3 regions of the Streptomyces sp. NPDC057002 genome follow, and region 3 is predicted to be linked to each of the others. Evidence: predicted binding sites of a transcription regulator. Region 3 holds the regulator's gene; each other region holds the start of a gene.

Region 1 (10,514 bases), on a different contig from region 3:
GAAGCCGGACACCATCGCCAAGTCGCTGGCGATCGGCAACCCGGCGGACGGGCCGTACGTGCTGGACATCGCGCGTCGTACGGGCGGTGCGGTGGAGGACGTGAACGACGAGCAGGTCGTCGAGGCGATCAAGCTGCTCGCCCGGACCGAGGGTGTGTTCGCGGAGACCGCCGGTGGGGTGACGGTGGGTGTGACGAAGAAGCTGCTCGAGAGCGGCGCCCTCGACCCGTCGCTGACGACCGTGGTGCTGAACACGGGCGATGGTCTGAAGACGTTGGATGCGGTGGCCGGGACCGGGCTGACCGCGACCATCCGGCCCAACCTGGACTCGTTCCGGGATGCGGGTCTCGTCTGATCGTTGTTCGCTGCGGGCCGGTGGGGGCTGGTCGCGCCCACGCGGCGGAGCCGCAAATCGATACAGCCCCGCGCCCCTGAAAGCAGGTCCGCTTCCCAACCGGAGGTTTTGAAGTCATGAGCGTCACCGTTCGAATCCCCACCATCCTGCGTACCTACACCGGCGGCCAGGCCGAGGTCGCTGCCGAGGGCGCGAACCTCGGTGAGGTCATCGCCGATCTGGAGAAGAACCACACCGGGATCGCCGCCCGGGTGCTGGACGACCAGGGCAAGCTGCGCCGGTTCGTCAACGTGTATGTCAATGACGACGACGTGCGGTTCGAGCAGGGTCTCGAGACGGCGACGCCGGACGGTGCCGGTGTGTCGATCATTCCGGCCGTCGCCGGTGGCTGAACCGGTCGACCGGCTTGATTATTACCATCGGTAACGGCCGTCACTGAGCGTTCATCGAATTGCCCCCTCCGTGAGAGAAGCGGAGGGGGCAATTCTGTGTGGTTGAGCGCGGTACAGTTGGGGAACGCGATCCCGGTCCCCTGATCGGGCACCCTGAATTCCTGCCGCGAGCCCGACAAGATGTAGCCAAAGTGTGTGGGCCTTTCGTGGCTTTTGTTCCCTTTGTGTGGCCCGACTTGCCCTGAAGTCAGGCGAATTCTCCCCACATTCCGGATCCTGCGCGTCCGGAATTCTCGTCCGATTGACCTGTTGCAGAGGGCAGTTGGACAGATACATTCGGCCGCGGTCGACGCGTTCCGGCGCACGCCCCCAATCCGTGGGGGGTGAGGTCTGACCCGGATCCGCGAAGTGCGGATCTGTGCAAGGGCCAGTAATAGGGGAGTTAGGCATGGCTCAGGGCACCGTCAAGTGGTTCAACGCGGAGAAGGGGTACGGCTTCATCGCGGTCGACGGTGGTGCGGATGTTTTCGTCCACTACAGCGCGATCCAGATGGACGGGTACCGCACCCTTGAAGAGGGCCAGCGGGTCGAGTTCGAGATCTCGCAGGGCCAGAAGGGCCCACAGGCCGACATGGTTCGCGTGGCTGCCTGAACGCGCGACCACGACAAACCGCAAGCGGCAGGTCTTCTCTGAAGGGCCCGTACCCCCCGGGGTGCGGGCCCTTCGGCCTGTTCGAAAGCCCTGCCGGGCGCCGTTCGCGGGTGGCTGAGCGGCCCGCCCGATCCCTGGGAGGCGCTTGCACTCGCCATGCCCGAGTGCTAATCATTGCGTTAGCACTCTGAAGGTGAGAGTGACAACGTAAGGACCGGGTCGGTGAGGCCCGCAGGCCGGGTGGGGAAGGAACCACGAGGCTGGCGAGCCGTCCGTCGCGGGCGCGGGCGCGGTCCGAAGTAATCACCCCCAGTCCTGGAGGGACCACTTCACATGGCCAAGATCATCGCGTTCGACGAGGAGGCGCGGCGCGGCCTCGAGCGCGGCATGAACCAGCTCGCGGACGCCGTGAAGGTGACGCTCGGCCCCAAGGGCCGCAACGTCGTCCTCGAGAAGAAGTGGGGCGCCCCCACGATCACCAACGATGGTGTCTCCATCGCCAAGGAGATCGAGCTCGAGGACCCGTACGAGAAGATCGGCGCCGAGCTGGTCAAGGAAGTCGCCAAGAAGACGGACGACGTCGCCGGTGACGGTACGACCACCGCGACCGTTCTCGCCCAGGCCCTGGTCAAGGAGGGCCTGCGCAACGTAGCCGCCGGCGCCAACCCGATGGCCCTCAAGCGCGGCATCGAGCGTGCCGTCGAGGCCGTCTCCGCCGCCCTGCTGGAGCAGGCGAAGGACGTCGAGACCAAGGAGCAGATCGCTTCCACGGCCTCCATCTCCGCCGCCGACACCCAGATCGGCGAGCTCATCGCCGAGGCGATGGACAAGGTCGGCAAGGAAGGCGTCATCACCGTCGAGGAGTCCCAGACCTTCGGTCTGGAGCTTGAGCTCACCGAGGGTATGCGCTTCGACAAGGGCTACATCTCGGCGTACTTCGCGACCGACATGGAGCGTATGGAGGCCGTCCTCGACGACCCGTACATCCTGATCGCGAACTCCAAGATCTCGAACGTCAAGGACCTGCTCCCGCTCCTGGAGAAGGTCATGCAGTCGGGCAAGCCGCTGCTGATCATCGCCGAGGACGTCGAGGGCGAGGCCCTGTCGACCCTGGTCGTCAACAAGATCCGCGGCACCTTCAAGTCCGTCGCCGTCAAGGCCCCGGGCTTCGGTGACCGCCGCAAGGCGATGCTGCAGGACATCGGCATCCTCACCGGCGGCGAGGTGATCTCCGAGGAGGTCGGCCTCAAGCTGGAGAACGCCACGCTCGACCTGCTGGGCAAGGCCCGCAAGGTGGTCATCACCAAGGACGAGACGACCATCGTCGACGGTGCCGGTTCGACCGACCAGGTCAACGGCCGCGTCAACCAGATCCGCGCCGAGATCGAGAACAGCGACTCGGACTACGACCGCGAGAAGCTGCAGGAGCGCCTGGCGAAGCTCGCCGGCGGTGTCGCGGTCATCAAGGCCGGTGCCGCCACCGAGGTGGAGCTCAAGGAGCGCAAGCACCGCATCGAGGACGCCGTGCGCAACGCCAAGGCGGCCGTCGAGGAGGGCATCGTCGCCGGTGGTGGCGTGGCGCTCATCCAGGCGGCTTCCGTCTTCGAGAAGCTGGACCTCGAGGGTGACGAGGCGACCGGCGCCAACGCCGTCAAGCTCGCGCTCGAGGCCCCGCTGAAGCAGATCGCCGTCAACGGTGGTCTCGAGGGCGGCGTCGTCGTGGAGAAGGTCCGCAACCTCCAGGTCGGCCACGGCCTGAACGCCGCGACCGGTGAGTACGTCGACATGATCGCCGAGGGCATCATCGACCCGGCGAAGGTGACCCGTTCCGCTCTGCAGAACGCCGCCTCCATCGCCGCGCTGTTCCTCACCACCGAGGCCGTCATCGCCGACAAGCCGGAGAAGGCCGCCGCGCCCGCCGGTGGCGGTATGCCGGGCGGTGACATGGACTTCTGATCGACCCCCTGGGATTTCCCCGGGTTGATCAACGGTCTTGCCGAGGGCGGCACTTCCTGTTCCGGATATCCGGGCAGGGGGTGCCGCCCTCGGGCGTGTCCGGGGTCACAGCGCGGACGGGATGGCGCGGGCGGGCCGGATGGTTGAAACGCATGTCCTATGCGTATGCACATACTGTCCGGTATCCGAAGGAGCCCCTGAGTGACCGTCGCCGCCTCCCGCGCCGCCGAAATTCTGTCCCGGCCCGTCACGCTCAACGGCCTGACCGTCCCGAACCGCATCGCCATGGCGCCGATGACCCGCATGTTCTCCCCGGGCGGAGTCCCCGGCGAGGACGTCATCTCGTACTACTCCCGCCGTGCCGCCGCCGGAGTCGGCCTGATCGTCACCGAGGGCACCTACGTCGGGCACGAGTCGGCCGGGCAGAGCGACCGCGTGCCGCGGTTCCACGGCGAGGAGCAGCTCGCGGGCTGGGCGAAGGTCGCCGAGGCGGTGCACGCCGCGGGCGGCACGATCGTCCCGCAGCTGTGGCACATCGGCATGGTCCGCAACCAGGGTGAGCCGCCGTTCGCGGACGCCCCGGCCGTCGGCCCCTCCGGTCTGCGCATCGGCGCCTCGGAGCCCACCGGCAAGGCCATGACCCAGGCCGACATCGACGCCGTCATCGGCGCGTTCGCCGAGGCCGCGGCAGCCGCCGAGCGCATCGGCTTCGACGGCGTGGAGCTCCACGGCGCCCACGGCTACCTGCTCGACCAGTTCCTCTGGGAGGGCACCAACCGCCGCACCGACGCCTACGGCGGCGACTCGGTCGCCCGCGCCAAGCTCTCGGAGGAGATCGTCGCCGCAGTCCGCGAGACCGTCTCCGCCGACTTCCCCGTCATCTTCCGCTACTCGCAGTGGAAGCAGGAGGCCTACGACGCCCGCCTCGCCGAGACGCCCGAGGAGCTGGAGGCCATCCTGGCCCCGCTGGCCGCCGCCGGTGTCGACGCCTTCCACGCCTCCACCCGCCGCTACTGGGTGCCCGAGTTCGAGGACTCCGACCTCAACCTGGCCGGCTGGACCAAGAAGCTGACCGGCAAGCCGGCCATCACCGTCGGTTCGGTCGGCCTGAACGGCGTCGACTTCCTCAAGTCCTTCCAGGGCGAGGGCGCCGACGTCAACGACCTCGACAACCTCCTGGACCGCTTCGAGCGCGACGAGTTCGACATGGTCGCCGTCGGCCGGGCGCTGCTCCAGGACCCGCAGTGGGCGGCCAAGGTGCTGGGCGGCCGCTTCGAGGACACGGCCCCCTACGACCCGGCGGCGCTGAAGACCCTCAGCTGACCCCGGTAGCTGTCCCGGCACCTGAGGCTCTGGATCTGCTTGCGTCAGTCAAGGACACTGACTGAGCGCCTGTTCACCGGCATTCCGTGAGGAGATCCAGATGACGACGACCGAGTCCCGCCCGTCGGCGGGTGGCCCCTCGGAGGAGCCCGCACCGGTGGTCCCTACGACCGCCGGTGCGGTACGTGGCCGAAGGGAGGAGGGACTCGCCGTCTATCGCGGCATCCCTTTCGCCGCGCCTCCGGTGGGCGAGGCCCGCTTCCAGGCACCGCGCCCGGCCGAACCATGGGACGGCATACGCGACGCCGACGCCTTCGGCCCGCCGCCCCCGCAGGACGTCGGCAGCCTGGGTGGCCCGGGCCTGCTCGACGTACCCGAGGGTGACGAGTGGCTCACCGTCAACGTCTGGACGCCCGAGGCCGACCCGGCGGCCCGCCGCCCGGTGATGGTGTGGATCTACGGCGGTGCCTACAAGCTCGGTCACTCCGGCAGCCCCGGCTACGACGCCCGGCGCATCGCGGCCGACGGCGACGTGGTGGTCGTGTCCCTCAACTACCGCCTGGGCATGGAGGGTTTCGCGTTCATCGAGGGCGCGCCCGCAAACCGGGGCCTGCTCGACCAGGTGGCGGCACTGGAATGGGTCCGGGACAACATCGAGGCGTTCGGCGGCGATCCGGACCAGGTCACGGTCTTCGGTGAATCGGCCGGCGCGGGTTCGGTCGCCTCGCTGCTCGCCATGCCACGGGCGGCCGGACTGTTCCGCCGGGCGATCGCACAGAGCGTGCCGGGGACGTTCTTCTCCGACGCGCTCGCCCGGGACATCGGTCTCGCGCTGGCCGCCGAGGTGGGGCTGCGCCCCACGGTCGCCGATCTCTCGACGATCGCCCCGCACCGGCTGACGTCGGCGGGCGAGACGCTGAGCGCCAAGATGCTCCAGTACACCGACCGCTGGGGCCAGGCGGCGCCCACGGTCACCCCCTTCTCGCCGGTGGTCGACGGCGAGGTGCTGCCGACCACGCCGTGGCAGGCGCTGGCGGCGGGTTCGGCGAAGGACGTCGACCTGCTCGTCGGCCACAACCGCGACGAGTACCGCCTCTTTATCGCCATGGCGGGCCAACTGGGCCAGATCAGCGAGGAGCGGGCTGCCTCGGCCCTGCGGCTGTTCGCCCCCGGCCCCGACGGCGAACAGGCCTACCGGGCCGCCTTCCCCGACGCCTCCCCGAGCGAGCTTTACGAACGCGTCCAGACGGACTGGCTGTTCAACATGCCCTCCCTGCACCTGGCCGAGGCGCAGCGCGCGGGCGGCGGCAGCGCGCACCTCTACGAACTGACCTGGGCGGCCCCCGGAAACGGCGGCGCGCTGGGCGCCTGCCACGGACTGGACATCCCGCTGCTCTTCGGCACGTTCGGGGCGGACCTGGGGCTTCTGCTGTTCGCGGGCACCGAGCCGTCCGCCGAGGCCGAGGCGCTGTCGTCCCGCTTCCGCGCGTCCTGGACGTCCTTCGCGAGGTCGGGCGACCCGGGCTGGCCGGCGTACGACGACGCGGAGCGGCTGATGCAGGTCCTGGACGCGGAGCCGGTGGTGAGGGCGTACCCGGAGGAGACCTCGCGGCGACTGTGGGAGGGCTACGACTTCTCTGCCCTGCCCCTCCTGTAGCTAGAGGTTGCCCATCGGCTCGATGTCGACCCGCAGGGGCGTGCCCCACACGCGCAGCACCTCGTAGTCGGTGAACTCGTGCACGAGCCGGTACGCCATGGCCGCCCGGGGAGCCTTGCGCTGGGCGGCGATGAACAGCTCGGCCTCGCGGCGGTCCCGGCGCGGGGTGCCGCACAGCTGCCAGGTCTGGCCGTTCCACAGCTCCGGCAGCCAGCGCTGCTGGGGCTGGGGGCGGTCGCCGCTCACGCCGTAGCGGGACTGGACGGGGTCGGTCTGCGGCTGCTGCGGGGCGGGCCCGTTGAACTCGTTCCGGCGGGCGGTCCTGCGCCGGGTCTCGCACAGCAGGCACAGGTCGGGGGCGTTCTCGTCGACCGGGCCGTTCGGATGCTCGGGGCAGCGTGTCGTGGGCTTGGCGGTCGCGACGCTCTCGTCCAGCAGGTCCAGGGCGCGCTTGAGGTCGGCCTTGACCTCGTGCAGTTTGCCGTCCGGGGTGTCGGAGGTGAGGGCCTCGCCGTGCTCGCCGAGGAGGCGTAGGGCGCGGCCCAGGGCGGTGAGCTGGGCGTGGTTCATGGGTCCATTGTCGCTAGTCGGCGTAGTCCTTGAGTTTCTCGGTGTCCAGGGTGATGTTTAGGGGGGCGGGGAGCTCGACGGTGGCGCCCCAGGGGTGCGGGGAGATCCGCTGGTAGCGGCCGTTTTCGGGTTCACTGAAGACGGTGAGGGTGTGGTTGTCGCGGTCGATGAGGAGGTAGACGGGGATGTCGGCCTCCGCGTAGCCGACGGGCTTGTCGATGCGGTCGCGCTGGTTGGTGTCGCGGTCCCTGGAAGTGATCTCCACGGCCATGAGGGAACCTTCGGGGTCGGACCACTCGCCGTCGCCACGGAAGTGATCCACCGGCACGAGAGTTCCATCCGTGCGAGCGCGGCCCTTGCGGTAGGCCTCGGCCTTGACGCCCGACTCGGGTACGAGATCCAGGTCAGGACGGTGCTGCATGCACTGGCGCAACAGCCACATGAAGATGGAGCGGTGGTTGCCGTCCGGCATGGCCTTGACCTCGACCTTTCCATTGATGTACTCCAGCCGCACCGTTTCGGGGGCTACTGCGGCAAGTTCCTCGAACTCGTCCACGTCGAGCGGGCCGTGCCGGACGCACAGTCGCCCGCCCAGGAACTCCAGCCTGTTCCGGATCTCCCTCGGAGCCCTGCGAACGAGTTCGTCGAAGTCCTCGACGTCCATCTGCGGGCGGTCAGCGGTCTCTGGGGTCATGGCGTTGCCTCCTTCCCTCCATCGTGCCCCCGGGTGGTGACGTCGGACCGTAGGTGCCGTCATGTGTGTGCCTTCTCTTGTCGTCGTTGGGACATTGCGGCGCGGATCTGGGCCGCTCGGTCGTGGACCGTGGGGGCGGACAGAGGTGCAGAGGGTTGTGCGGGGGCGCGTTCGCCCCAGCAGGCGTTGCAACGCCCTCCTGGCAGGGACTCTGGACGCCCCGGGGCGCCGCAGTTCGCGCACTCCAGGACCCGTAGGGGTGGGCGTGGGGCGGGTGGGGGTGGGAGTTTGCTGGTCAGGCGGTTGCGGACCAGGGCGGCGGGGTGGTGGACGGGCGTCGGCAGGCCGGCTGTGAGCGCACGCAGTACGTCGTCCTCCGAGGCGTCCCGCTCGAACCACTGCGTCACCAGCGGGGCGAGTGTCGCGCAGTCGGTCTGGGAGAGGGAGAGGGCCGGTGCTGTGCGGCCGAGGGCGGCCAGGAGGATGTGGGCCCTTGAGCGGGTGGGGCGCTGCTGCTTCGGTACGTCGCCGCGTGTGAAGGCCGCCCACCAGTTGTCGCCCCGGGCGGTGCGGGAGAACCACGAACGGGTGATCCAGCGGGAGCTGCCGTCGTCTGCCGTCACGCACTCCCGGCCTCGCCGCAGGTGGCCCGCCTGCTGGATGCGGTTGAGGGCGGTGCCGAGGGCGCACTGGCCGTATGGCAGCTGTTTGGCCAGCGTCTTTACGGAGATGTCCGCGCCGTCGGGGAGCCGGTCGAGGTAGGCGGCGATGGCTGCTTCGCGGGGTGGGAGGTGTGCGAAGTCATGGTTCGCGCGGGGGAGTTGGTCGGGGGCGGTGCGTTTGCCGTAGCCCGGGTTCGCCATGGGGTGCGCGGACGGGGAGGCAGCACTAGAGTTAGCTTCATCCATGGGATCGACTGCTTTCGATCTCGTTGGTAAGCCCCCGCAGGTGTTGGCGCACCTGGCGGGGGCTGTTGCTTTGTGCAGGGAACGTTAAGGGTACGTGACTGTCCGTGGCAAGCCGGACGCATCGCGTCAACTCGCCGGGTGGGAGGGTGGGTTGAGGCCCTCCACCCGTTCCTTGAAAAGAGAGCTCGAAGCCCGGGTCCCGAAGCTCAGGCCGTCTCGTCCTTGAGGTTCGCGACGAATGCCGACCAGGCCGTGGCCCGGAACGCGAGCCTCGGGCCATGAGGGTCCTTGGAGTCGCGGACGGGGATGACATCAGGGAGTCCCTGGGTGACTTCCAGGCAGTTGTCGCCGCTCCCGCCGCTGTAGCTGGACTTGTACCAGGTGGCCGAGCGCAGGTCGGAGTCAGGAATGTTCCTCATGCGTGTAATCCTGGGCCATTGCCTCGAGCAGGGCTAGAGACTTCTCCGGCGAGAGTGCGCAGGCCGCGAGGAACTCGTAGTAGAACCGGTACTCCGCGACGGTGGTGGGGTCGTCATCCAGTCGCCCGGTGCCAACGCCTTCCAGGTAAACCAACGGTGGGGCGTCGTCGAAGTCCATCAGCTTGACGCACCCCTGCATGGCCGGGTGCGCGCCCGCGTCGAACGGCAGCACCTGCACGATGGCCCGGCTTCGGCGAGCCAGGCCGGTGATGTGTCGCAGGGCCTCCGCCATGACCTCCGCCCCACCCGTCACCCGTTGCAGCGCAGACTCGTCAATCACAGCCCACAACAACGGCTTTGTTGGATCGTCGAGGATGCGGGTCCGCTCCATGCGAGCAGCCACCCTCTTCTCGATCTCCTCATCAGGTGCCGTCGGCTGATAGGCGCGGCACACCGCACGGGCGTAGGCGGGGGTCTGGAGCAGGCCGGGAATCAGCATCGAAGTGAACTCCCTGATGGCCGTAGCCCGGGCCTCCGCCTCCGCCGCCTCCGCAAAGTGCTCCGGATACTTCGACTTCGCCGCCGCCCCGCAATTCCGCGAGAAGAAGTCCCCCGTCCGCAGCACGTCGTCCAGCAACCGTGCGTACTCCGCCTGCATCCGCCGCGTCCCCGCCTCCAACTGCCCGATGAACGACCCACTCACGAACAACCGCTGTCCCAGTTCCTCCTGGCTCAGGCCGGCCTTCTCGCGGGCGTGGCGGAGCTCGGCGCCCAGGAGGGCCCGAGGGGAGGAGGACGGGTCGAGGTCCCTGGATCCGGGCATGGGCAACTCCCTGTCGTACACATCGGGTTGTTGGGCCGCCGTATCTGGCCAGGTTAGAGGCGCGTCCGCCACGCTGTGTGTTGAATCACAAACTCTGCGTGGAGGTAGGAAAAGGTGCGCTCGACCGAGGAGATCGTGGAATCCCTGCGGGACGCGCTCAAGGGAGTCGGTGTCGTGCTGCCGTCCCTGTGCGTGGATCCGGTCACGGCCGCGAGCGACGAGCCGTTCGCCCTGGTCGACTTGGGGCGGTGCAACGTACGGACGGCGGAGCATCTGACCGACGTGCTGCGCTCGCTGCCCGTCGGGGAGACGCTGCGGGCTCGCGTGCGGCAGGTCAACCGGGAGGTAAGGCCGAGGTGAGGCTCAGCCGTTGCGCCCCTCCAGCGTGGAGGCGACGTCGTCGAGATCTTTGGCGATGGCCCTCCGCACGGCCCGCGCCCCGAGACCGCCCAGAAGCTTGGCGAGAAGCCCCCGGGCACCGCCCGGCACCTGCGCGCCGAACGTCATCCTGACGGTGGTCGCCGCCGGGCCGTCCGTCCGCAGCAGCCACTCCGAGACGTAACGCGTGCCCTGCGCCTCGGCCTCCACCACGTAGCGCTCGGGCGCCTCGCATGCGGTCACCCACATCTCCTCGCTGGCCTCCTTGCCGAACATCCGCCGCGTCTCCCGCCACCGCGTGCCGACCTCGAAACCGCCCTCGGTGAGGATTTCGACCCTCGTGACCCCGCTGAGCACGCGCTCCATGGACCCGAGGTCCGTCAGGGC
Region 2 (10,514 bases), on a different contig from region 3:
CGCCTGGGCCGCACGGCGGAGGCCCGGGCCGAGTTCGAACGGGCGGCGGCCCTGACCCGGAACGCGCGCGAGCGGGAGCTGTTGCTGCGGCGGGCCGCGGAGGAGACCTGAGCGTCAGACCGGGTGCCCGATGAGCATCGCCGGTGCCCCCGCCACCCGGGTCAGGAACACCGTGGCCGCGTGCGGGCCCTGGGGCTTGACCTTCTTGCGGAGTTCCTCGGGCTCGACCGCCGAGCCCCGCTTCTTGACGGTGAGGGTGCCGACCTGGCGTTCCCTCAGCAGGGCCTTCAGCTTCTTGACGTTGAAGGGGAGATGGTCGGTGATCTCGTAGGCGGTGGCGTACGGCGTCGGGCGCAGGGTGTCGGCCGTGACGTACGCGATGGTCGCGTCGAGCAGGCCGCCGTCCACCTGGTCGGCCACCTCGGAGACCAGGTGGGCCCGGATCACGGCGCCGTCGGGCTCGTACAGGTAGCGGCCGGGCGGGCGGACCTCCGGGTCGGGCAGGCCGCGCGCGAGCAGGGTGCGGGGGCCCGGCAGCAGGGTGGCCCGGACCGCCCCCGGCTCGGTGCCGAACCACAGCACCGCCTCCTTCACGTCCCCGCCGTCGGAGATCCACTCGGCCTCGGCGTCCTCGGGCACCGCCTCGTGCGGGATGCCGGGGGCGATCTTCAGCGCGGCGGCGCGAGGGGCCCGGCGGGCGGCCGACACCGCCCAGGACAGGGGCGGTGAGTAGGCCTCGGGGTCGAAGATCCGGCCCCGGCCGCCGCGCCGGGCCGGGTCGACGAAGACGGCGTCGTACCCGGCCGTGTCCACCTCCGTGACATCGGCCTCCCGCACCTCGATCAGGGGGGCGAGACCCAGTTCATCGGCGTTCGCCCGAGCCGCCGCGGCCGTCATCGGGTCCCGGTCCACGGCCAGCACCCGGATCCCGGCGCGGGCCAGCGCGATCGCGTCCCCGCCGATGCCGGAGCACAGGTCGGCGACGGAGGTGATCCCCAGGTCCTTCATCCGCCGGGCGCGATACGCCGCCACACTCGCCCGGGTCGACTGCTCCACCCCGTTCGGCGTGAAGAACATCCGCCCCGCGTCCTCGGCCCCGAACTTCACCGCCGCCCGCTGCCGCAGCCGCGCCTGGCCCAGCGCCGCCGACACCAGCTCGGCGGGGTGCTCCCGGCGCAGCCGCGTCGCCACGGCCAGCTCCCGCGCCGGGTCGGTGTCGCGGACCTCGTCGAGGAGGGCGCGGCCTTCGGGGGTGAGGAGAGGGGCGAGGTCGTTCACCGGATCATTGTCGGCCACGGGGCGGCGGGGGCGGCGGGCCGGGGCGGATGTGGGCCAGTCGGAGGACGGTGGGCCGTCGGCCGCGGTGTCGGGGAGGGTACGCACCGGCCGGCTGCGAGGATCCGGCATCATGCGAGCAGTCGTACAAAATGACAAAAGGCGGGCAATGGGCGGCGTCCGCATCGGCCTTGTCGTGCTCGCCCTCGCTGCCATCGCCTCGGGCTGCGCGCAGGCGGACGGCGGCCAGGTCGCCCCGGCCGGCGGCCAGCAGCCCCTCGACGCGCCCCCGGCCCGCGCACTCGACACCTACGCCACCAAGCTGCGCGCCGCGCACGCCGCCCGCATCGCCGCGGCACACCGCTGGGGGCTGAGAAGGGTCCCGCCGGCCGCCCCGCCGGCCCCCGAGAAGAAGCCCAGGATCAGGACCCGCAAGGGCTTCGAGGTGGACGGCCACCGGGAGCTGGGCCTCCCGCCCGTCTTCACCACCATCCCCACCCGGGACAAGGTCGTCTTCCTCACCATCGACGACGGCGCCGAGAAGGACCCGGAGTTCCTGCGGATGATGAGCGACCTGGACGTCCCGTACACCGCCTTCCTCAGCGGCTACCTGGTGAAGGACGACGACCGCTACTTCCGGCAGATGCAGGCCAGGGGCGTGGTCCTGAACAACCACACCCTCTGGCACCGCTACATGCCGGGCCTGTCGTACCGCGCGCAGAGGCGCGAGATCTGCGGCATGCAGCGCTTCATCGAGAGGCGCCACGGAACCCGCCCCACCCTCTTCCGCCCGCCCTTCGGCAGCTACGACAGGGCGACCCTGCGCGCCGCCGAGGTCTGCGGCATCGAGTACGTCCCCCTCTGGAACGCGGAGGTCTTCGCCGACCACTGGGAGTACCGCGAGGCGGACCGGAGGCTGCGCCCGGGCGACATCGTCCTCACCCACTTCCGCGGCCGCGAGCAGTGGAAGGGAACGATGCCCGACATGATCCGCCGCTTCCTGAACAAGGTCACGGCAGAGGGATACGCGGTGGCGCGGCTGGAGGACTACCTGTGAGGCGGCTGCCGGCCGCCGCCGCGCTGTGTGCGGGCATGCTCCTGCTGGCCGGCTGCGCCGGGACGGCGGGGGAGCGGGCGGGAGCGGACGGCCGGGGCCAGGACCCGGCCCACGCGGCCGGCCCCCTCGCGCGTCCGGCACGCCTGCCGCCCGTCGTGGACCGGGTCCGCACCCCCGACCCGGTCGTCTTCCTGACCTACGACGACGGCGCCGAACGCGACCCCGGCTTCGCCGGCCTCGTCCGCGAACGGCGGCTCCCGGTCAGCCTGTTCCTCACGGACAGCGTCGCGGGCCCCGGCTACGGCCACCTGGCCCGGCTGCGCGCGGTCGGCGCGACCGTGCAGAACCACACCCTCGACCACCCGGCCCTGCGCGGCCTGCCCTACGCCGGGCAGCGCGCCGAGATCTGCGGCCAGCAGCACAAACTCCGCACCCGCTTCGGCATCCGCCCCCACCTCTTCCGCCCGCCCTACGGCACCTATGACACGACGACCCTGCGCGCCGCCGCCGACTGCGGCATCACGGCGATCGTCCTCTGGCGGGCCTCCCTGTCCGCCGACGGCGAACTGACGTACACCCACGGCGAGCCACGCCCTCGCCCCGGCGACATCGTCTCCGTGCCGTCGGCCGGGACGAATCCCCTGACGACGACGGAACGAACCGTGCGGCTGCTGAGGGAGATCGAGGGGAGAGGCCTGCGGGTGGGACGGCTGGAGGACTACCTCTGACACGAAGTCCCCGGCCGACGCGCCGCGGGCAATTAGCAGTCCGCTTGACCGAGTGCTAATCACGGTCATAGTCTCGGCTCTGGCACTCACCCCTGGAGAGTGCCAACACAGCGACGGGCAGGTCCGGCACCCGCGACGACGGATCCACCTGGTCGCCACCTCAGACAGTTAACCCCGTGAGATCTCCGAAGGGGGAGGTCGGATCGTGACGACCACCAGCTCCAAGGTTGCCATCAAGCCGCTCGAGGACCGCATTGTGGTCCAGCCGCTCGACGCCGAGCAGACCACCGCCTCTGGCCTGGTCATCCCGGACACCGCCAAGGAGAAGCCCCAGGAGGGCGTCGTCCTGGCCGTGGGCCCGGGCCGCTTCGAGGACGGTAACCGTCTTCCGCTCGACGTCTCCGTCGGCGATGTCGTGCTCTACAGCAAGTACGGCGGCACCGAGGTGAAGTACAACGGCGAGGAGTACCTCGTCCTCTCGGCTCGCGACGTGCTCGCGATCGTCGAGAAGTAATTCACCCCGCATTACCAGCATTGCAGTGAACTGCGCCCCTGGCCCCCGCGACCTTATGAAGCCGGGCGTCGGGGGCGCGGTTCGTTTCACCCACATTTTCCGAGAGGGCTGAACCGCTCCCATGGCGAAGATCCTGAAGTTCGACGAGGACGCCCGTCGCGCCCTCGAGCGCGGCGTCAACAAGCTTGCCGACACGGTCAAGGTGACGATCGGCCCCAAGGGCCGCAACGTCGTCATCGACAAGAAGTTCGGTGCCCCCACCATCACCAACGACGGTGTGACCATCGCCCGTGAGGTAGAGGTCGAGGACCCGTACGAGAACCTCGGTGCCCAGCTGGTCAAGGAGGTGGCGACCAAGACCAACGACATCGCGGGTGACGGTACGACCACCGCGACCGTGCTCGCCCAGGCGCTCGTGCGCGAGGGCCTGAAGAACGTCGCCGCCGGTGCCTCCCCGGCCGCCCTGAAGAAGGGCATCGACGCCGCGGTCAAGGCCGTGTCCGAGGAGCTCCTCGCGACCGCCCGCCCGATCGACGAGAAGTCCGACATCGCCGCCGTCGCCGGTCTGTCCGCCCAGGACCAGCAGGTCGGCGAGCTCATCGCCGAGGCGATGGACAAGGTCGGCAAGGACGGTGTCATCACCGTCGAGGAGTCCAACACCTTCGGTCTGGAGCTGGACTTCACCGAGGGCATGGCCTTCGACAAGGGCTACCTGTCGCCGTACTTCGTGACGGACCAGGAGCGCATGGAAGCGGTCCTGGACGACCCGTACATCCTCATCACGCAGGGCAAGATCTCCGCCATCGCGGACCTGCTGCCGCTGCTGGAGAAGGTCATCCAGGCCAACGCCTCCAAGCCGCTGCTGATCATCGCCGAGGACGTCGACGGCGAGGCGCTGTCCACCCTCGTCGTGAACAAGATCCGCGGCACCTTCAACGCCGTCGCGGTGAAGGCCCCCGGCTTCGGCGACCGCCGCAAGGCGATGCTGCAGGACCTCGCGGTCCTCACCGGCGCCACGGTCGTCTCCGAGGAGGTCGGCCTCAAGCTCGACCAGGTCGGCCTGGACGTCCTCGGCTCCGCCCGCCGCATCACCGTCACCAAGGACGACACCACGGTCGTCGACGGCGCCGGCAACAAGGACGACGTGCAGGGCCGCGTCGCCCAGATCAAGGCCGAGATCGAGTCCACCGACTCCGACTGGGACCGCGAGAAGCTCCAGGAGCGCCTCGCGAAGCTGGCCGGCGGCGTGTGCGTCATCCGCGTGGGTGCCGCCACCGAGGTCGAGCTCAAGGAGCGCAAGCACCGTCTGGAGGACGCCATCTCCGCGACCCGCGCCGCGGTCGAGGAGGGCATCGTCTCCGGTGGTGGCTCCGCTCTGGTCCACGCCGTGAAGGTCCTCGAGGGCAACCTCGGCAAGACCGGCGACGAGGCCACGGGTGTCGCGGTCGTCCGCCGCGCCGCCGTCGAGCCGCTGCGCTGGATCGCCGAGAACGCCGGCCTGGAGGGCTACGTCATCACCTCCAAGGTCGCCGAGCTGGACAAGGGCCAGGGCTTCAACGCCGCCACCGGCGAGTACGGCGACCTGGTCAAGGCCGGCGTCATCGACCCGGTCAAGGTCACCCGCTCCGCCCTGGAGAACGCCGCCTCCATCGCCTCCCTCCTCCTCACGACCGAGACCCTGGTCGTCGAGAAGAAGGAAGAGGAGGAGCCGGCCGCCGGGGGCCACGGCCACGGCCACTCCCACTGAGGCACCGACCTCGTAGAGAAGCCCCCGTCCCGCCTCGCGCGGAACGGGGGCTTCTCCCTTGGGTCCCGCGGGTCACAGCTCCAGCGGGTCGAGCGCCCCGAGCTGCTGCATCAGCCCGAGCCGGTCGTACTCCCACCAGCCCTCGGCGATCTTCCCGTCGGGCGTGCACCGGTGGAAGGTCGTCCCCGTCATGGTGACGTCCTTGCCGGTCGGCGGAATCCCGAGGAAGTCGCCCTTGTGGTGTCCCTTCCAGGTCCACCGGGTGCAGACCCGGTCGCCCTGGGCGACCTGGTCGTCGATCGTGAACGAGAAGTCGAACCCGCCCCGCCACACCTCCAGCTCGCGCCGCACCGCGTCCAGCCCGATGACGTCCTGCACATTGGCGGGATCGTGGTCGTGGTAGTCCTCGATGAACACGTCGTTGAACGGGGGCGCCGCACCCTGCCCGGGCGCCTGTTCGAAGAACCTGCGCGCGGTGGCCGCGTACAACTGCTCGTCCCGCACCACGTCCAGATCGGTGAACGTCGGTGCCTCGTCGCAGAGCGCCACCATGTCCTGGAAGATCCGGTCGGTCTCCGGAAGCCCGGAGTTCCGCATCGCCTCCTCGTACGACGGGAACTCCACGATCTCGACCACGTGCGACGCGTCGGCCCGGTCCTTCGCCACCACACTGTGCGACGCGGTCCGCTTCCCTTTGGTCTGCTCGACCCACCTGTCCATCAGCCGGTTCATCTCGTCGAGCCGACTGGTCCTGCATTCGATGAGCTGTACGAAGGTCATGGCCTCGCCTCCGGGCTCGCTGGGTCCGGCTACAGCTCCATTCTCCCAAGCGGGCCGCCCGGATGCCTCCCGGAGCCTCGGCGGCCGAACCCGCTACTGCGGCCCGTACTTCCGCCCCGTCTTGGACGAGACCGCCCCGAGCATCCCTCTGGGCACCAGCTTCGCCGCCCCCATCAGCGCCTTGTAGCGCGGGTCCGGGATCGACAGCGTCTTGCCCCGGGCCAGATCGTGCAGCGCCGCCGCCACCAGCTTGTCCGCGTCGAGCCACATCCAGCTCGGGATGTTGTCCGTGCCCATGCCGGCCCGGTCGTGGAACTCCGTGCGCACGAAACCGGGGCAGAGCGCCATCAGCCGTACGCCGCTGCCGGCCAGGTCGCGCGCCGCGCCCTGCGTGAACTGCACGACCCAGGCCTTGGACGCGCCATAGGTGCCCCGCGGGACGAACGCGGCGACCGACGCGACATTGACGACACCGCCCCGGCCGCGCTCCCGCATGCCCTCGGCCGCCGCCGACGTGAGCCGCAGCACCGCCTCACAGTGCACCTTGAGCATCCGCAGCTCATCGGCCATGGAGACATCGAGATAGCGGCCCTTGTTGCCGAAGCCGGCGTTGTTGACCAGGAGGTCGACGGGGTTCTTGCGGTCGCCCAGCCGGCCGGCCACCGCCTCGATGCCCTTGTCCTCCGCGAGGTCGGCCGTCAGCACCTCCGCCTCGATGCCGTGCCCGTCGTGCAGCTCGGTCGCCTGTTCCCTGAGCCGCTTGGTGTCGCGGGCCACCAGCACCAGGTTGTGCCCGTCTGCCGCCAGTCGCCGCGCGAACGCCGCCCCGATGCCTGCCGTCGATCCCGTAATCAGAGCCGTTGTCATGGCAGAAGGTTAGTGACCCGGACTGGGTGCATCCGCTTCCGAACAGGACCTTCGCCGGTGAAGGGTCCGTGGAGACAGTCGCGGTGAGGCGCCGTCAGGCCCCGTACTTCTCCTTGTACTCCCGCGCCTGGCGCAGCACCTCCGGGTGCAGGGCCTCGCCCGCCGCCAGCAGCCGCGGCAGCAGCGTCCGCTCGGTGGTCACCGCCCGGAACTGCAGGGCCACCGTGACGTCATGGTCGGGACGGTGCAGGATCTCGACGGCGTCGCCCGCGCGGATCGCCCCGGGCTCGATCACCCGCAGATACGCCCCGGGCGCGCCCCGCTGAGTGAACCGCTTCACCCAGCCCTTCTCCTCCAGATGGCCCTGGAACGTGCGGCACGGGATCCGCCCGGAGGTGATCTCCAGCACCGCCTCGGGCCCGATGCGCCACCGCTCGCCGATCAGTGCGCCGGACACGTCGAGCCCCTGGGTCGTGAGGTTCTCGCCGAACGCCCCGTCGGCCAGCGTCCGGCCCAGCTCGCGCTCCCACTCGTCCAGGTCCTCGCGCGCCATCGCGTACACCGCCTGGTCGTCGCCGCCGTGGTGCTCCAGCTTGCACACCGCGTCCCCGGCCAGCCCGCTCCCGCCGATGCCCTTGGGCCCGGGCGCCGACACCCGCACGGCCCCGTCCACCGGACGCTTGTCGATCCCGGTCACGCCCTCCGGGTTGTCCGTGTACGGCACAGCCTTGGCGCGGCCCAGATTCACAGACAGAAGCTTCATACCCGCACGGTAAGGGACCGGAGCTCAAAGCGTCGACGCATTATTCGCATCGGCATCAAAGAGTCGCTTATTCTCAAAGGGTGATCGAAGCTCGTCATCTCCGTGTACTGCGCGCCGTCGCCGCCACCGGTTCCTTCTCCGCCGCTGGGCGGGAACTGGGCTGCACGCAGCCCGCCGTCAGCCAGCAGATGAAGGCCCTGGAGACCTCCGTCGGCACGCCCCTGCTCATCCGCACCGGGCGGGAGATGCGCCTGACCCAGGCCGGTGAGGCGCTGGTGCGGCACGCCGCCGGGATCCTCGCCGGGCTCACGGCCGCGGAGGAGGAGGTCGCCGCCATCGCCGGGCTGCGCGCGGGACGGGTCCGGCTCGTCTCCTTCCCCAGCGGCAGCTCCACGCTCGTACCGACGGCCCTCGCCGCACTGCGCGCGGCGCACCCGGGTACCCGCGTCTCCCTGGAGGAGGCCGAACCGCCCGCATCGGTGGGCCTGCTGCGCGAGGGCGACTGCGACGTGGCGCTCGCCTTCCGCTACGAGGGCGCGGCGGGTGCGGAGGAGTGGGACGACCTCGTCGTACGGCCGCTGCTGTCGGACCGGCTCGTCGCCCTCGTGCCGGAGCGGCACCGGCTCGCGGGTGCGGGGTCCGTCGCCATCGGGGAACTCGCGCGGGAGTCGTGGATCGCGGGCTGCCCGCGCTGTCGCGGCCAGTTGGTCGAGGTGTGCGCGGCGGCCGGCTTCACGCCTCGCATCGATTTCGCCACCGACGACTATCCGGCGGTGGTCGGCCTGGTCGGCGCCGGGCTGGGCGTGGCGGTCCTGCCGCAGCTGGCTGTCGAGTCGGTGCGGCCCCGGGGTGTACGCACCGTGACGCTGGAACCGGCGGTGCGCCGGGAGATCGTCGCGCTCACCCTGCCCGACCTCGCACAGGTCCCGGCGGTGTCGGCGACGCTCGACCAGCTGGCGCGGGCGGCCGTCCGCTAGCAGGAACCGACCGGCACGCGTGCGCGTGCCTTTCGCAGAAACGTTATTTCAGTGATGCGAGGCGGTGTGTCCGCCCGGTGCCGACGCCGACACCAGCCGGTTGCGCGCCCGCCCCATGAGCTCTTCGCGCTCGTCCTCGGTCAGCCCGCCCCACACGCCGTACGGCTCGCGCACCGCCAGCGCGTGAGCAGCGCACTCGGCGCGTACCGGGCACCTCATGCAGACCTCTTTGGCCGAGTTCTCGCGAGCACTCCGAGCCGCACCGCGCTCGCCCTCCGGATGGAAGAAGAGCGAGCTGTCCACCCCGCGACAGGCAGCCAGCAGCTGCCAGTCCCACAGGTCCGCGTTCGGTCCGGGAAGGCGGGAGAAATCTGCCATTACGTGACCCCTTGTAGCCGTTCTGGGCGGATCCGGTGTCTACGACCGTACAACTACGATCTAAGGAGATGAAAATATGACTCATTGCGAATCTAGCTCCAGACACTGGCAAAGCGGAAGAAATGGGTCTGAATGGGGCATAGGTTGTGATGAAAGTTCGTGGGTCTGCTGCGCATGTCTGCACCGTGTCCGCCCCCTCACGTAGAGTGCCGAAGAGGACAGCCGACCCCGTAACTCTTTCGAGTGACCGTCGTTGAGAGTGCGAGGCGGTTGAAGGAACAAGCGCTCGGACAGGCGTCCGAGGCGGTCGACCGCACAGGTGACGATTCCGTACCAGCCTGGAGGCTCAAGGTGACGCGCATCAGCTGCGGAGGGCGGTCATGACTTCCGTCCTCGTCTGCGACGACTCCCCGCTTGCCCGAGAGGCGCTCCGTCGCGCGGTCGCGACCGTGCCCGGCGTAGAGCGCGTGACGACGGCGGCCAACGGCGAGGAAGTCCTCCGCCGCTGGGGGGCCGACCGCTCGGACCTGATTCTGATGGACGTACGCATGCCCGGTCTGGGCGGCGTCGAGACGGTCCGGCGGCTGCTGTCCGCCGACCCCGGTGCGCGCATCATCATGCTCACCGTCGCCGAGGACCTGGACGGTGTGGCGCTCGCCGTCGCCGCCGGCGCCCGCGGCTATCTGCACAAGGACGCCTCCCGCGCCGAGCTGCGCGCGACGGTGACGCAGGCCCTGGCCGACCCGACCTGGCGGCTCGCCCCGCGTCGGCTGCGCTCGGCCGAGATGGGCGCGGCGCCCACGCTCACGGCGCGTGAGATCCAGGTCCTCGAAGGCATGAGCCACGGCCGCTCGAACGCGGAGATCGGCCGCGAGCTGTTCCTCTCCGAGGACACCGTCAAGACGCACGCCCGGCGCCTGTTCAAGAAGCTCGGCGCCTCGGACCGGGCCCACGCCGTGGCGCTCGGCTTCCGGTGGGGTCTGGTGCGCTAGGGCCTGTCGTTCGGATCGGGCCGGCTTCGAGGCGCGGCCTCCGGCGCGGGTCGGAGAGCGGGGGCATGCGGATGCCCCCGCGCGAGCCGGGCGCACGCGTGCGAGGGTCCGGCGGGGTGCCTGCGGGGCCGCCCGGCCCCGGGACGATCCGAACGGCAGGTCCTGAGGGCCGCCGCGCGTGTGGCGGTGGTCGCAATGGGGGCACGAAGAGCCAGGTGGGCGGGGTCGGACCGGGGGTCCGCCGGGTGCCCGCTGCTTGTTTCGCCGCGGATGCCGCATCCTTGAGGGTGTGGAGTTCCTCGGGGACGAGTCGGTCGAGCGGAAGGGGAGGGCGCAGGGGATGAGTGCCGGCGCACCTGCTCATAACGCTTCGGTGCACAACAACGGGCGCGGTGCCGCGGACCCAGTGGCCGCAAGGCACCATGGACCGATGCGC
Region 3 (10,514 bases):
GGTCACGTCCCGCCAACTGCCCGACAGGCCCCGCACATTGGCCCGGCCGCCCAGCCGGCCCTCGGTGCCGACCTCGCGCGCGACCCGCGTCACCTCGCCTGTGAACAGGGACAGCTGATCCACCATCGTGTTCACGGCCCGCCCGAGACGACGCAGGTCGCCGCGTAACTGCCGGGTCCCGTCGTGCAGATCGACCCGCTGGGTCAGATCGCCGCCGGCCACCGCGTCCAGCACCCGCGTGGCGTTCGCCGCCGGGGCGACCAGGGCGTCGAGCAGCTGGTTCACGTCGTTGACGCGGGACGTCCACAGACCCTGGCCCGGACTCGCCGAGAGGCGCTCGTCGAGCCGGCCGTGCCGCACCAGTTCCCGCCTCACGCGCCGTGTCTCGGTGGTGAAGTGGATGCTGCGGTCCATGATCTGGTTGAAGACCGCGGTGAGTTCGGCCACCATCCCGTGGCCGGATTCCGGCACCTTGGTGAAGTCGCCGTCACGTGCGGCGGTCATCGCGGCGAGCAGTGGACGCAGATCGGATGTACGAATCTGACCGTCTTCGTACCCATCTTCGACCACAGGAGTAGCACTGTTCTCACTCATGGCGGCCCACTTCGGTAACTCGGCGCTTATGGGCGTGGTCAGTCTGTCACTCTGTCGGCATCGACTGTGGCGTATTCGTACGAACTGCCCGGGGAGCTGTCCATGGGGGCCATTCCGACGCAACGGGAGACCGCCTCCCGTGCCTCGCAGGCGCCTGCACACGCTTCGGAGACGCCTGCGTCCGGTGAGGACGAGCCCGTTTTCGAGGAGCCCGCAACGACTGCCGAGACGCTCACGCCCGACGCGTGCGCGCCGGCCTGCGCGGCGCCCGCACCGATATTCGAGGCGCCCGCACAGGAGCGCGCGCGGGCGCGCGCGACCCTGTCCGGCAGTTCGCTCGCGCCGGGCACCGCACGCGCCCTCGTGCGCTCGGCGCTCGCCGACTGGACCCGGCTCGGTCTGCCCGGCACCGAGCACCTCACCGACCGCCTCGCCGACGACGCCACGCTCGTGGTCAGCGAACTCGTCACCAACGCCGTCGTGCACGCCGGCACCGACGTCGAGCTGGAGTGCCGGCTGGAAAACGACGGTGGCGAAGGCGGCGACGCCGACGACAACGACACGGCCGCGCTCGTCATCGAGGTCTGCGACCACCACCCCTCGCGCGCCCCGCGCGGCGGCGAGCCGGAGACACCGCACGACATGCCCGAGTACGGGCGCGGCCTGCGGCTCGTCGGCGCGCTCTCCGAGGCCTGGGGCATCACGTACCGCACGGGCCGGAAGACCGTGTGGGCGCGGTTGCCCGCCGGGGGGTGCGCGGCGGGCGAGCAGATCGAGGCGTACGCCGAGGAGCAGGCGCTGGCGCGCGGGCTCCGGGTGGCGGAGATCCTGGCGCCCGAGCCGCGCCAGGGCTGGGAGGCCGAGGAGCCGGGTGACACGGGAGCGGATGCGGGCACGGGTGGGGGAGGGGCGAGGGAGGCCGGGCGGCGTCGGCGTGACGGGCGGGGCCGGGAGCACGCACACGACTCCCGTGGTCTGCGGGACGGGCAAGACCCGCAGGACTCCCGCGGTTTGCGGGACCGGCAGGACCTACAGGACTCCCGGGGCGTGCGGGACCGGCAGGACCTACCGGACTCCCACGGTTCCCGCGACCGGCAGGACCTACAGGACTCCCACGGTTCCCGCGACCGGCAGGACCCGCAGCACTCCCGTGGCATGCGGGACTGGCGTGACTGGGACGACGTACGAGACTGGCGGGATCGTTACGAGGGCGGCGGTGACGGACGCGACGGTGCCTGGCTGGGCCGCGGTGCCCTTTCCTTCCTCGCCGAGGCCTCCGACCTGCTCGCCGGACAGCTCGACGAGGACCTGGTCGCCGCCCTCGCCGGGCAGCTGATCGTGCCGCGACTGGCCGACTGGTGCGCGGTCTGGCTGGAGGACGAGGCCACCGGCGGCGGCTGGAGCGGCGGGGCCGGAGCGGGCGGGGCGCGCCTGGCCCGGGTCTGGCACGGCAGCGAGAACCGCATCGAGGAGCTGCGCCAGGCGCTGGAGAAGGACCCGCCGCACCCGTCCGACCCGCCCGGGTCCGGGCCCGTCGACTACCCCTGGCCGGGCGAGGCGCTCGGTGAGGCGCCGGGCGAGCCGGGGTCGGCGCTCGCGTACCGGCTGGTCGCCGGGGGACGCCCGCTGGGCACCCTGGTCATCGGCCGGTCCGGGGCCGCCGGCTTCCCCGACGAGATCACCGGACTCGTGGAGGATCTCAGCCGCCGCGTCGCCCTCGCCATCGGCGCCGCCCGCCAGTACGCCCGCCAGGCCACCATCAGCGCCGTACTCCAGCGCGGACTGCTGCCAGGCGCCGTCGCCGAGATCCCCGGGGTGCGCAGCGCGCTCGTCTACGAGCCGTACGACAAGGGCGGTCCCAGCGGCGACTTCTACGACCTGTTCCCGGCCGGTGACGGCCGCTGGTGCTTCGCTGTCGGTGACGTCCAGGGCAAGGGCCCCGAGGCGGCCGTCGTGATCGGCCTGGCCCGGCCCTGGCTGCGGCTGCTGGCCCGCGAGGGCTACCGGGTCGCCGACGTCCTCGACCGCCTCAACCAGCTCCTCCTCGACGACGCCACGGAGGCCGCGGACGCGGCGGCCCGGGCGCTGGTGGCCGCGGGCGCCCGGCCGACCCCGCCCGGCGACGGCCCTCAGACACGCTTCCTGTCCCTGTTGTACGGCGAACTGGTCCCCTTCGACGGCGGTGTCCGCTGCACCGTCGCCTCCGCCGGGCACCCGCTCCCGCTGCTGCTCGGGGCGGGCGGCGAGGTCCACGCGACAGCGCAGCCGCAGACCCTCCTGGGGGTCGTCGAGGACGCCACGTACACCAGCGACACCTTCGAGCTGCGGCCCGGCGACACGCTGCTGTGCGTCACCGACGGCGTGACCGAGCGCCGCTCCGGCTCCCGCCAGTTCGACGACGAGGACGGGCTCGCGGCGGCGCTCGCCGGGTGCGCGGGGCTGGACGCCGAGCTGATAGCCGAGCGGATCAAGCGGCTGGTGCACGAGTTCGGGGCCCGGCCCCCGGCCGACGATCTCGCGCTGCTGGTGCTCCAGGCGGAGTGAGTGTCCCGGTGCTGGACAATGGAAGGCATGCCTTCCGCACTTCCCGACGGTGAGCCCGTCCCCGACGACGGCGCGCTGCCCCTGTCCGCGCTCGCCGGGGCCGCCGGCCGTCCGCTCGGGTTCTATCTGCATGTCCCGTACTGCGCGACCCGCTGCGGCTACTGCGATTTCAACACCTACACGGCGACCGAGCTGCGCGGCACGGGCGGTGTGCTGGCCTCCCGTGACAACTACGCCGAGACGCTGGTCGAGGAGGTCCGCCTGGCGCGCAAGGTGCTGGGCGATGATCCGCGGCCCGTTCGCACGGTGTTCGTGGGCGGGGGGACGCCCACGCTGCTGGCCGCCGGTGATCTCGTACGGATGCTGGGCGCGATCCGTGACGAGTTCGGGCTGGCGCCGGATGCCGAGATCACGACGGAGGCGAATCCGGAGTCGGTGGATCCGGCGTATCTGGCCGCGCTGCGCGAGGGCGGCTTCAACCGGATCTCGTTCGGCATGCAGAGCGCGCGGCAGCATGTGCTGAAGGTGCTGGACCGTACACACACGCCCGGGCGTCCCGAGGCGTGCGTGGCGGAGGCGCGGGCGGCGGGCTTCGAGCACGTCAACCTGGATCTGATCTACGGCACGCCGGGGGAGAGCGACGACGACTGGCGGGCCACGCTGAGCGCGGCGCTCGGGGCCGGGCCTGATCACGTCAGCGCGTACGCCCTGATTGTGGAGGAGGGGACGCAGCTCGCTCGTCGGATCCGCCGGGGCGAGGTCCCCATGACGGACGACGATGTCCACGCCGACCGCTATCTGATCGCCGAGGAGGCGCTGTCCTCGGCCGGTTTCGAGTGGTACGAGGTGTCCAACTGGGCGACTTCGGAGGCGGGGCGGTGCCTGCACAACGAGCTGTACTGGCGCGGGGCCGACTGGTGGGGGGCCGGGCCGGGGGCGCACAGTCATGTGGGGGGCGTTCGGTGGTGGAACGTCAAGCATCCGGGGGCTTATGCGGGGGCGCTGGCGGCGGGGCGGTCGCCTGGGGCCGGGCGTGAGGTGCTGTCGGACGAGGACCGGCGGGTGGAGCGGATTCTGCTGGAGTTGCGGCTGCGGGAGGGGGTGCCGTTGGCGTTGCTGCGGGAGGAGGGGTTTGCTGCCTCGCGCAGGGCGCTGTCGGAGGGGCTGCTTCAGGAAGGGCCGTATGAGGAGGGGCGTGCGGTGTTGACCTTGCGGGGGCGGTTGCTGGCCGATGGGGTTGTTCGGGATCTCGTGGACTGAAGTGCTCGGGGTTGGTGCTCGGGGCGGGTGGGGGCGCAGCCCGGCGTAGCGGGGTGCCGCTGCGCCCACCCGTGCCGCCCTCAGCGGCACGATTGCCCGCAGCTATGCAGCTAGGCGGTTACGAAGTCGATCAGTTCTTCCACCCTGCCCAGGAGTTCCGGCTCCAGGTCCCTGTACGACCGCACCCCCGACAGGATCCGTTGCCAGGCCGCGCCCGTGTTGGGCGGCCAGCCCAAAGCGCGGCATACGCCCGTTTTCCAGTCCTGGCCGTGGGGGATGCGGGGCCAGGACTCGATGCCGAGGGACGCCGGCTTCACCGCTTCCCAGATGTCGATGTACGGGTGGCCCACCACCAGGGCGTGCTCGCTCGTCACCGACTCGGCGATGCGCCACTCCTTGCTGCCCGGAACCAGGTGGTCCACCAGGACGCCGAGGCGGGCGTCCGGGCCAGGGGCGAAGTCGGAGACGATCGCGGGCAGGTCGTCGACGCCCTCCAGGTACTCCACGACCACGCCCTCGATGCGCAGGTCGTCGCCCCAGACCTTCTCGACCAGCTCGGCGTCGTGCCGGCCCTCGACATAGATGCGGCCGGCGCGGGCGACACGCGCGCGTGCGCCGGGGACGGCCACCGAACCGGAGGCGGTGCGCGTGGGGCGGGCGGGGCCGGACGCCGGGCGGACCAGCGTCACCACCCTGCCCTCCAGCAGGAAACCGCGCGGCTCCATCGGGAAGACGCGGTGCTTGCCGAAGCGGTCCTCGAGCGTCACCGTGCCCGCCTCGCAGCGGATCACCGCTCCGCAGAAGCCCGTCCCGGCCTCCTCGACCACCAGGCCCGGATCCGCCGGAACCTCGGGCACCGGCTTCGGCTTCTTCCACGGCGGGGTCAGATCGGCGGAGTACTGGCGCATTCGAATGACGATAGGAGAAGGCGCAGGGCGATCACCGCGACACGCCGAAACGCGCCGCCAGCGCGTCCCGCTGGGCCCGGACGAACGCCGCGTCCACCACCGCTCCGTGACCGGGCACGTACAGCGCGTCCTCGCCGCCCAGATCCAGCAGCCGGTCCAGGGCGGCCGGCCAGTGCGACGGCACCGCGTCGGGGCCCGCCTGGGGCTCGCCGGACTCCTCGACCAGGTCGCCGCAGAACACCACCTCCGGATCACCGGGCACCAGCACCGCCAGGTCGTGCGCGGTATGCCCCGGGCCCACGTTCGCAAGCAGCACCTGGCGGCCGCCGCCCAGGTCGAGCGTCCACTCGCCGGAGACCAGATGGCGGGGCGGGACCAGCCGGTCCGCCGACTCCCGCGCCACGGGCTCCGCCAGGCCGTTGCGTACCGCGTCCGCGCACAGCTCCTCGCGGTCCCGCACACGCGTGAGGACCGCGTCCACGCCCACCGCGCCGAAAACCTCCGCCTCCGGGAACGCCGCCGCGCCGAAGACATGGTCGAAGTGGGGGTGGGTCAGCGCGAGATGCGTCACACGATGACCGGTGAGCGACTGCGCCTGCGTGCGCAACCGCGTGCCCTCGGCCATGCTCGACCCCGCGTCGATCATGAGGACCGCGCCCTCACCGGCGACCAGTCCCGCCGTGCAGTCCCACACCGGGAGCCGGCACCGCCCCACCCCGGCGGCCACCCGCTCCCACCCGAGCTCTTCCCAAGTCACCGTCATACGGCGACGCTAGCGGTGACACCCGTCGCGGGCACGACAGCGCACGACCAGCCTTGCCGGGGGTGCACCCCACCGCCGTACACTGGGCCGGGGAATGCTGGCACTCGCACGCGCAGAGTGCCAGGCCACGACAGGCAGGGCCGCGAGCGGAAGACTTCTGGAGGTGTGCGCGATGCTCAGTGAACGCAGGCTTCAGGTGCTGCGCGCCATCGTCCAGGACTACGTCGGCACCGAGGAGCCCGTCGGCTCCAAGGCCCTCACCGAGCGGCACAGCCTCGGCGTCTCCCCGGCCACCGTGCGCAACGACATGGCGGCCCTCGAGGACGAGGGATACATCGCCCAGCCGCACACCAGTGCCGGGCGCATCCCCACCGACAAGGGCTACCGGCTGTTCGTGGACAAGCTGGCCGGCGTCAAGCCGATGACCGCGCCCGAGCGGCGCGCGATCCAGAACTTCCTCGAAGGTGCCGTCGACCTCGACGACGTCGTGGCGCGTACGGTGCGGCTGCTGGCGCAGCTCACGCGCCAGGTGGCCGTCGTGCAGTACCCGTCGCTGACCCGGTCGACCGTGCGGCATGTGGAGTTGCTCGCCCTCGCGCCCGCGCGTCTGATGCTCGTGCTGATCACGGACACCGGGCGGGTCGAGCAGCGTGTGGTCGACTGCGTGGCGCCCTTCGGCGAGGCCTCGCTCGCGGATCTGCGCGCACGGCTCAACAGCCGTGTGGCGAACCGCCGTTTCGCGGATGTGCCGAGTTTGGTGGAGGATCTCCCGGAGGCGTTCGAGCACGAGGACCGGGGTACGGTTTCCACGGTGCTCTCCACGCTTCTGGAGACGCTCGTCGAGGAGAACGAGGAGCGGCTGATGATCGGCGGCACCGCCAATCTCACCCGTTTCGGGCATGACTTTCCCCTGGTGATCCGGCCGGTGCTGGAGGCGCTCGAGGAGCAGGTCGTGCTCCTCAAGCTGCTCGGCGAGGCGAAGGATCCGGGCGTGACCGTACGTATCGGTCATGAGAACGCCCACGAAGGACTCAACTCCACGTCCGTCGTGTCGGTCGGCTACGGTTCGGGCGGCGAGGCAGTCGCCAAGCTCGGCGTGGTCGGACCGACCCGCATGGACTACCCGGGAACGATGGGAGCGGTACGCGCAGTGGCACGGTACGTCGGACAGATCCTGGCGGAGTCGTAGTGGCCACGGACTACTACGCCGTACTCGGCGTGCGCCGCGACGCGTCGCAGGAAGAGATCAAGAAGGCCTTCCGGCGGCTCGCACGCGAGCTGCATCCGGACGTCAACCCGGATCCGAAGACCCAGGAGCGGTTCAAGGAGATCAACGCCGCCTACGAGGTGTTGTCGGATCCGCAGAAGAAGCAGGTCTACGACCTCGGCGGCGACCCGCTCTCGCAGGCCGCGGGCGGCGGCGCGGGCGGCTTCGGAGCCGGTGGCTTCGGGAACTTCTCCGACATCATGGACGCGTTCTTCGGCACGGCGTCGCAGCGCGGTCCGCGCTCGCGCACCCGCCGCGGCCAGGACGCGATGATCCGTATCGAGGTCGAGCTCGACGAGGCCGCCTTCGGTACGACCAAGGACATCCAGGTCGACACGGCCGTCGTCTGCAACACCTGCAGCGGCGAGGGTGCCGCGCCGGGGACGAGTGCGCAGACGTGTGACATGTGCCGCGGCCGCGGTGAGGTGTCGCAGGTCACCCGGTCGTTCCTCGGCCAGGTCATGACGTCCCGGCCCTGCCCGCAGTGCCAGGGCTTCGGGACCGTGGTGCCGACGCCGTGCCCGGAGTGCGCCGGTGACGGCCGCGTCCGCTCCCGGCGGACCCTGACCGTGAAGATCCCCGCGGGTGTCGACAACGGCACGCGCATCCAGCTCGCCGGCGAGGGCGAGGTCGGGCCCGGTGGCGGTCCCGCCGGTGACCTCTACGTCGAGATCCACGAACTCCCGCACTCCACGTTCCAGCGGCGCGGCGACGACCTGCACTGCACGGTGACGATCCCCATGACGGCCGCGTGTCTCGGCACGAAGGTGCCGCTGGAGACGCTGGACGGCATGGAGGAGGTCGACATCCGCCCGGGCACCCAGTCCGGCCAGTCGATCCCGCTGCACGGCCGGGGCATCACGCACCTACGGGGCGGCGGACGCGGCGACCTCATCGTCCACGTCGAGGTCCAGACCCCGACCAAGCTCGACCCCGAGCAGGAGCGGTTGCTGCGCGAGCTGGCCAAGCTGCGGGGCGAGGAGCGGCCTACGGGGCAGTTCCAGCCGGGGCAGCAGGGGTTGTTCTCGCGGTTGAAGGACGCGTTCAACGGGCGCTGATCGGTTTTTCGCGGCGCCTTTTCCTCTGGTCTATGCCACACGGAGGCCGGTTTCGGAGTTGTTCGGAGGACGTGACAACATGCGGTCATGTCCTCCGCACTGACCGATCTCTTCCCGCACCCGATCGTGCAGGCCCCCATGGCGGGTGGCGTCTCCGTACCGCAGCTCGCCGCCGCCGTGTGCGAGGCGGGCGGGCTCGGATTCCTCGCCGCCGGGTACAAAACGGCCGACGGGGTGTACCAGGAGATCAAGCAGCTCCGGAGCCTCACGAGCAGGCCCTTCGGCGTGAACGTCTTCATGCCGCAGCCCGAGTACGCCGACCCCGCCTCCATCGATGTCTATGCCCACCAGCTGGCCGGTGAGGCCACCTGGTACGAGGCCGAGCTCGGCGATCCCGACAGCGGTCGCGACGACGGCTACGAGACCAAGCTCGCGGTGCTGCGGGACAACCCCGTGCCGGTCGTGTCGTTCCACTTCGGCGTGCCGAGCCGGGAGGTCATCGACAGCCTGCACCGCGTCGGTACCTTCGTCCTCGCCGCCGCGACCACCCCCGACGAGGCCCGGGCCGTCGAGCGGGCGGGTGCGGACGGGGTCATCGCGCAGGGCGTCGAGGCCGGCGGCCACCAGGGCACCCACCGGGACATCCCTGAGCTGGACGGTGCCGGCATCGGACTGCTGTCGCTGGTCGCGCAGATCCGGGAAACCGTGAGCATCCCGATCGTCGCCGCCGGCGGCATCATGCGCGGCGGCCAGATCGCCGGGGTCCTCGCCGCCGGCGCGAGCGCGGCCCAGCTCGGCACCGCGTTCCTCGCCACGCACGAGTCGGGCGCGAACGCCCTGCACAAGCAGGCGCTGACCAACCCCCTGTTCGTGCGTACGGAGTTGACCCGGGCCTTCTCCGGGCGGCCGGCGCGCGGTCTCGTCAACCGGTTCCTGCGCGAGCACGGCCCGTACGCGCCGCCCGCCTACCCCGAGGTCCATCACCTGACCTCGCCGCTGCGCAAGGCCGCCGCCAAGGCGGGGGACGCGCAGGGGATGGCGCTGTGGGCCGGGCAGGGCCACCGGATGGCGCGGGAGCTGCCCGCCGGGCAGCTGGTGGAGGTGCTGGCCGGTGAACTCGCCACGGCGCGCGCGGTGCTGTCGGGTGGGGGCGGCGTCCTGTGACCGCGCCGGTGTTCGTCGTCGAGCACCTCGACGCGGGTGGCGGCGGCCGGTACGTCCTCGACGGTCCGGAAGGGCGGCATGCCGTCTCCGTGAAGCGGCTGCGGCCCGGCGAGGACATCGTCCTCACGGACGGGGCCGGGCGCTGGGCGGACTGCGTCGTGCTCGATACGGAGGGCAAGGACCGGCTGATCGTCCGGCTGGACTCGGTGACCGAGGAGCCGGAGGAGCGGCCCCGGGTCACCGTCGTCCAGGCGCTGCCCAAGGGCGACCGCGGGGAGCTGGCCGTCGAGACGATGACCGAGGTCGGTGTCGACGCGATCGTGCCGTGGGCGGCGGCGCGCTGCATCACGCAGTGGAAGGGCGAGCGCGGGCTGAAGGCGCTGGGCAAGTGGCGGGCGACGGCGCGGGAGGCGGGCAAGCAGTCACGCCGCGTACGGTTTCCGGAGGTCGCGGAGGCGGCGACGACCAAGCAGGTCGCTGCGCTGCTGGCCGGGGCCGAGTTCGCCGGCGTTCTCCATGAGAGCGGGGACGAGCCGCTGGCGACCGCCGAACTGCCGTCCTCCGGTGAGATCGTGCTGGTCGTTGGGCCCGAAGGGGGCGTGGCGCCCGAGGAGTTGGCGCAGTTCGAGGAGGCGGGGGCGAAGGCGTACCGGCTGGGGCGCAGTGTGCTGCGCACCTCGACTGCCGGCACGGCGGCTGCCGCGGTGCTCCTGGCCCGCACCGGCCGCTGGTCCTGATCCTTCCCGGAGGCACCGTGGAACTCGCACAGGTACGACTGCTCGTCACCGACTTCGCCGCCTGCTACCGCTTCTACGGCGAGGTTCTCGGCCTCAAGCCGCAGTCGGGCGCGGCGGACGGGCCGTACGAGAAGTTCAGCCCCGCCGTCGGCTCGGCGGGGATCGCCCTGCAGGACCGCACGATGATGGCCGAGATCCTCGACGAACTGGGCGACCCTG

Evidence for each region. Region 3 encodes HrcA, which represses chaperone genes, less so after heat shock. Its sites were predicted from a motif close to TTNGCACTCNGNNNNNCNGAGTGCNAA; they were not measured.
Region 1: the regulator HrcA is predicted to act here: its motif matches at 1,544-1,570, upstream of groL (chaperonin GroEL).
Region 2: the regulator HrcA is predicted to act here: its motif matches at 3,093-3,119, upstream of groES (co-chaperone GroES).

Annotation. Positions count from the first base shown of each region.
Region 1 covers NZ_JBHURZ010000006.1:142,330-152,843, forward strand. The annotation lists gene thrC (threonine synthase) at 1-355, shown strand, start outside; gene ACFT32_RS28865 (MoaD/ThiS family protein) at 472-747, shown strand; gene ACFT32_RS28870 (cold-shock protein) at 1,196-1,399, shown strand; gene groL (chaperonin GroEL) at 1,733-3,355, shown strand; gene ACFT32_RS28880 (NADH:flavin oxidoreductase) at 3,557-4,678, shown strand; gene ACFT32_RS28885 (carboxylesterase/lipase family protein) at 4,779-6,335, shown strand; gene ACFT32_RS28890 (hypothetical protein) at 6,336-6,905, opposite strand; gene ACFT32_RS28895 (Uma2 family endonuclease) at 6,919-7,599, opposite strand; gene ACFT32_RS28900 (hypothetical protein) at 7,659-8,462, opposite strand; gene ACFT32_RS28905 (DUF397 domain-containing protein) at 8,714-8,926, opposite strand; gene ACFT32_RS28910 (helix-turn-helix domain-containing protein) at 8,910-9,749, opposite strand; partial or broken gene ACFT32_RS28915 (hypothetical protein) at 9,864-10,055, shown strand; gene ACFT32_RS28920 (SRPBCC family protein) at 10,113-10,514, opposite strand, start outside.
Region 2 covers NZ_JBHURZ010000003.1:373,325-383,838, forward strand. The annotation lists gene ACFT32_RS16220 (RNA polymerase sigma factor) at 1-111, shown strand, start outside; gene ACFT32_RS16225 (methyltransferase domain-containing protein) at 115-1,278, opposite strand; gene ACFT32_RS16230 (polysaccharide deacetylase family protein) at 1,445-2,332, shown strand; gene ACFT32_RS16235 (polysaccharide deacetylase family protein) at 2,368-3,060, shown strand; gene groES (co-chaperone GroES) at 3,266-3,574, shown strand; gene groL (chaperonin GroEL) at 3,696-5,321, shown strand; gene ACFT32_RS16250 (ester cyclase) at 5,394-6,101, opposite strand; gene ACFT32_RS16255 (SDR family NAD(P)-dependent oxidoreductase) at 6,195-6,968, opposite strand; gene ACFT32_RS16260 (MOSC domain-containing protein) at 7,063-7,731, opposite strand; gene ACFT32_RS16265 (LysR family transcriptional regulator) at 7,812-8,708, shown strand; gene ACFT32_RS16270 (WhiB family transcriptional regulator) at 8,757-9,086, opposite strand; gene ACFT32_RS16275 (response regulator transcription factor) at 9,467-10,078, shown strand; gene ACFT32_RS16280 (sigma-70 family RNA polymerase sigma factor) at 10,509-10,514, shown strand, end outside.
Region 3 covers NZ_JBHURZ010000005.1:333,799-344,312, reverse strand. The annotation lists partial or broken gene ACFT32_RS25765 (HAMP domain-containing protein) at 1-504, opposite strand, end outside; gene ACFT32_RS25760 (SpoIIE family protein phosphatase) at 697-3,138, shown strand; gene hemW (radical SAM family heme chaperone HemW) at 3,166-4,398, shown strand; gene ACFT32_RS25750 (DUF3097 domain-containing protein) at 4,509-5,306, opposite strand; gene ACFT32_RS25745 (MBL fold metallo-hydrolase) at 5,338-6,069, opposite strand; gene hrcA (heat-inducible transcriptional repressor HrcA) at 6,242-7,258, shown strand; gene dnaJ (molecular chaperone DnaJ) at 7,258-8,394, shown strand; gene ACFT32_RS25730 (nitronate monooxygenase) at 8,482-9,558, shown strand; gene ACFT32_RS25725 (16S rRNA (uracil(1498)-N(3))-methyltransferase) at 9,555-10,295, shown strand; gene ACFT32_RS25720 (VOC family protein) at 10,313-10,514, shown strand, end outside.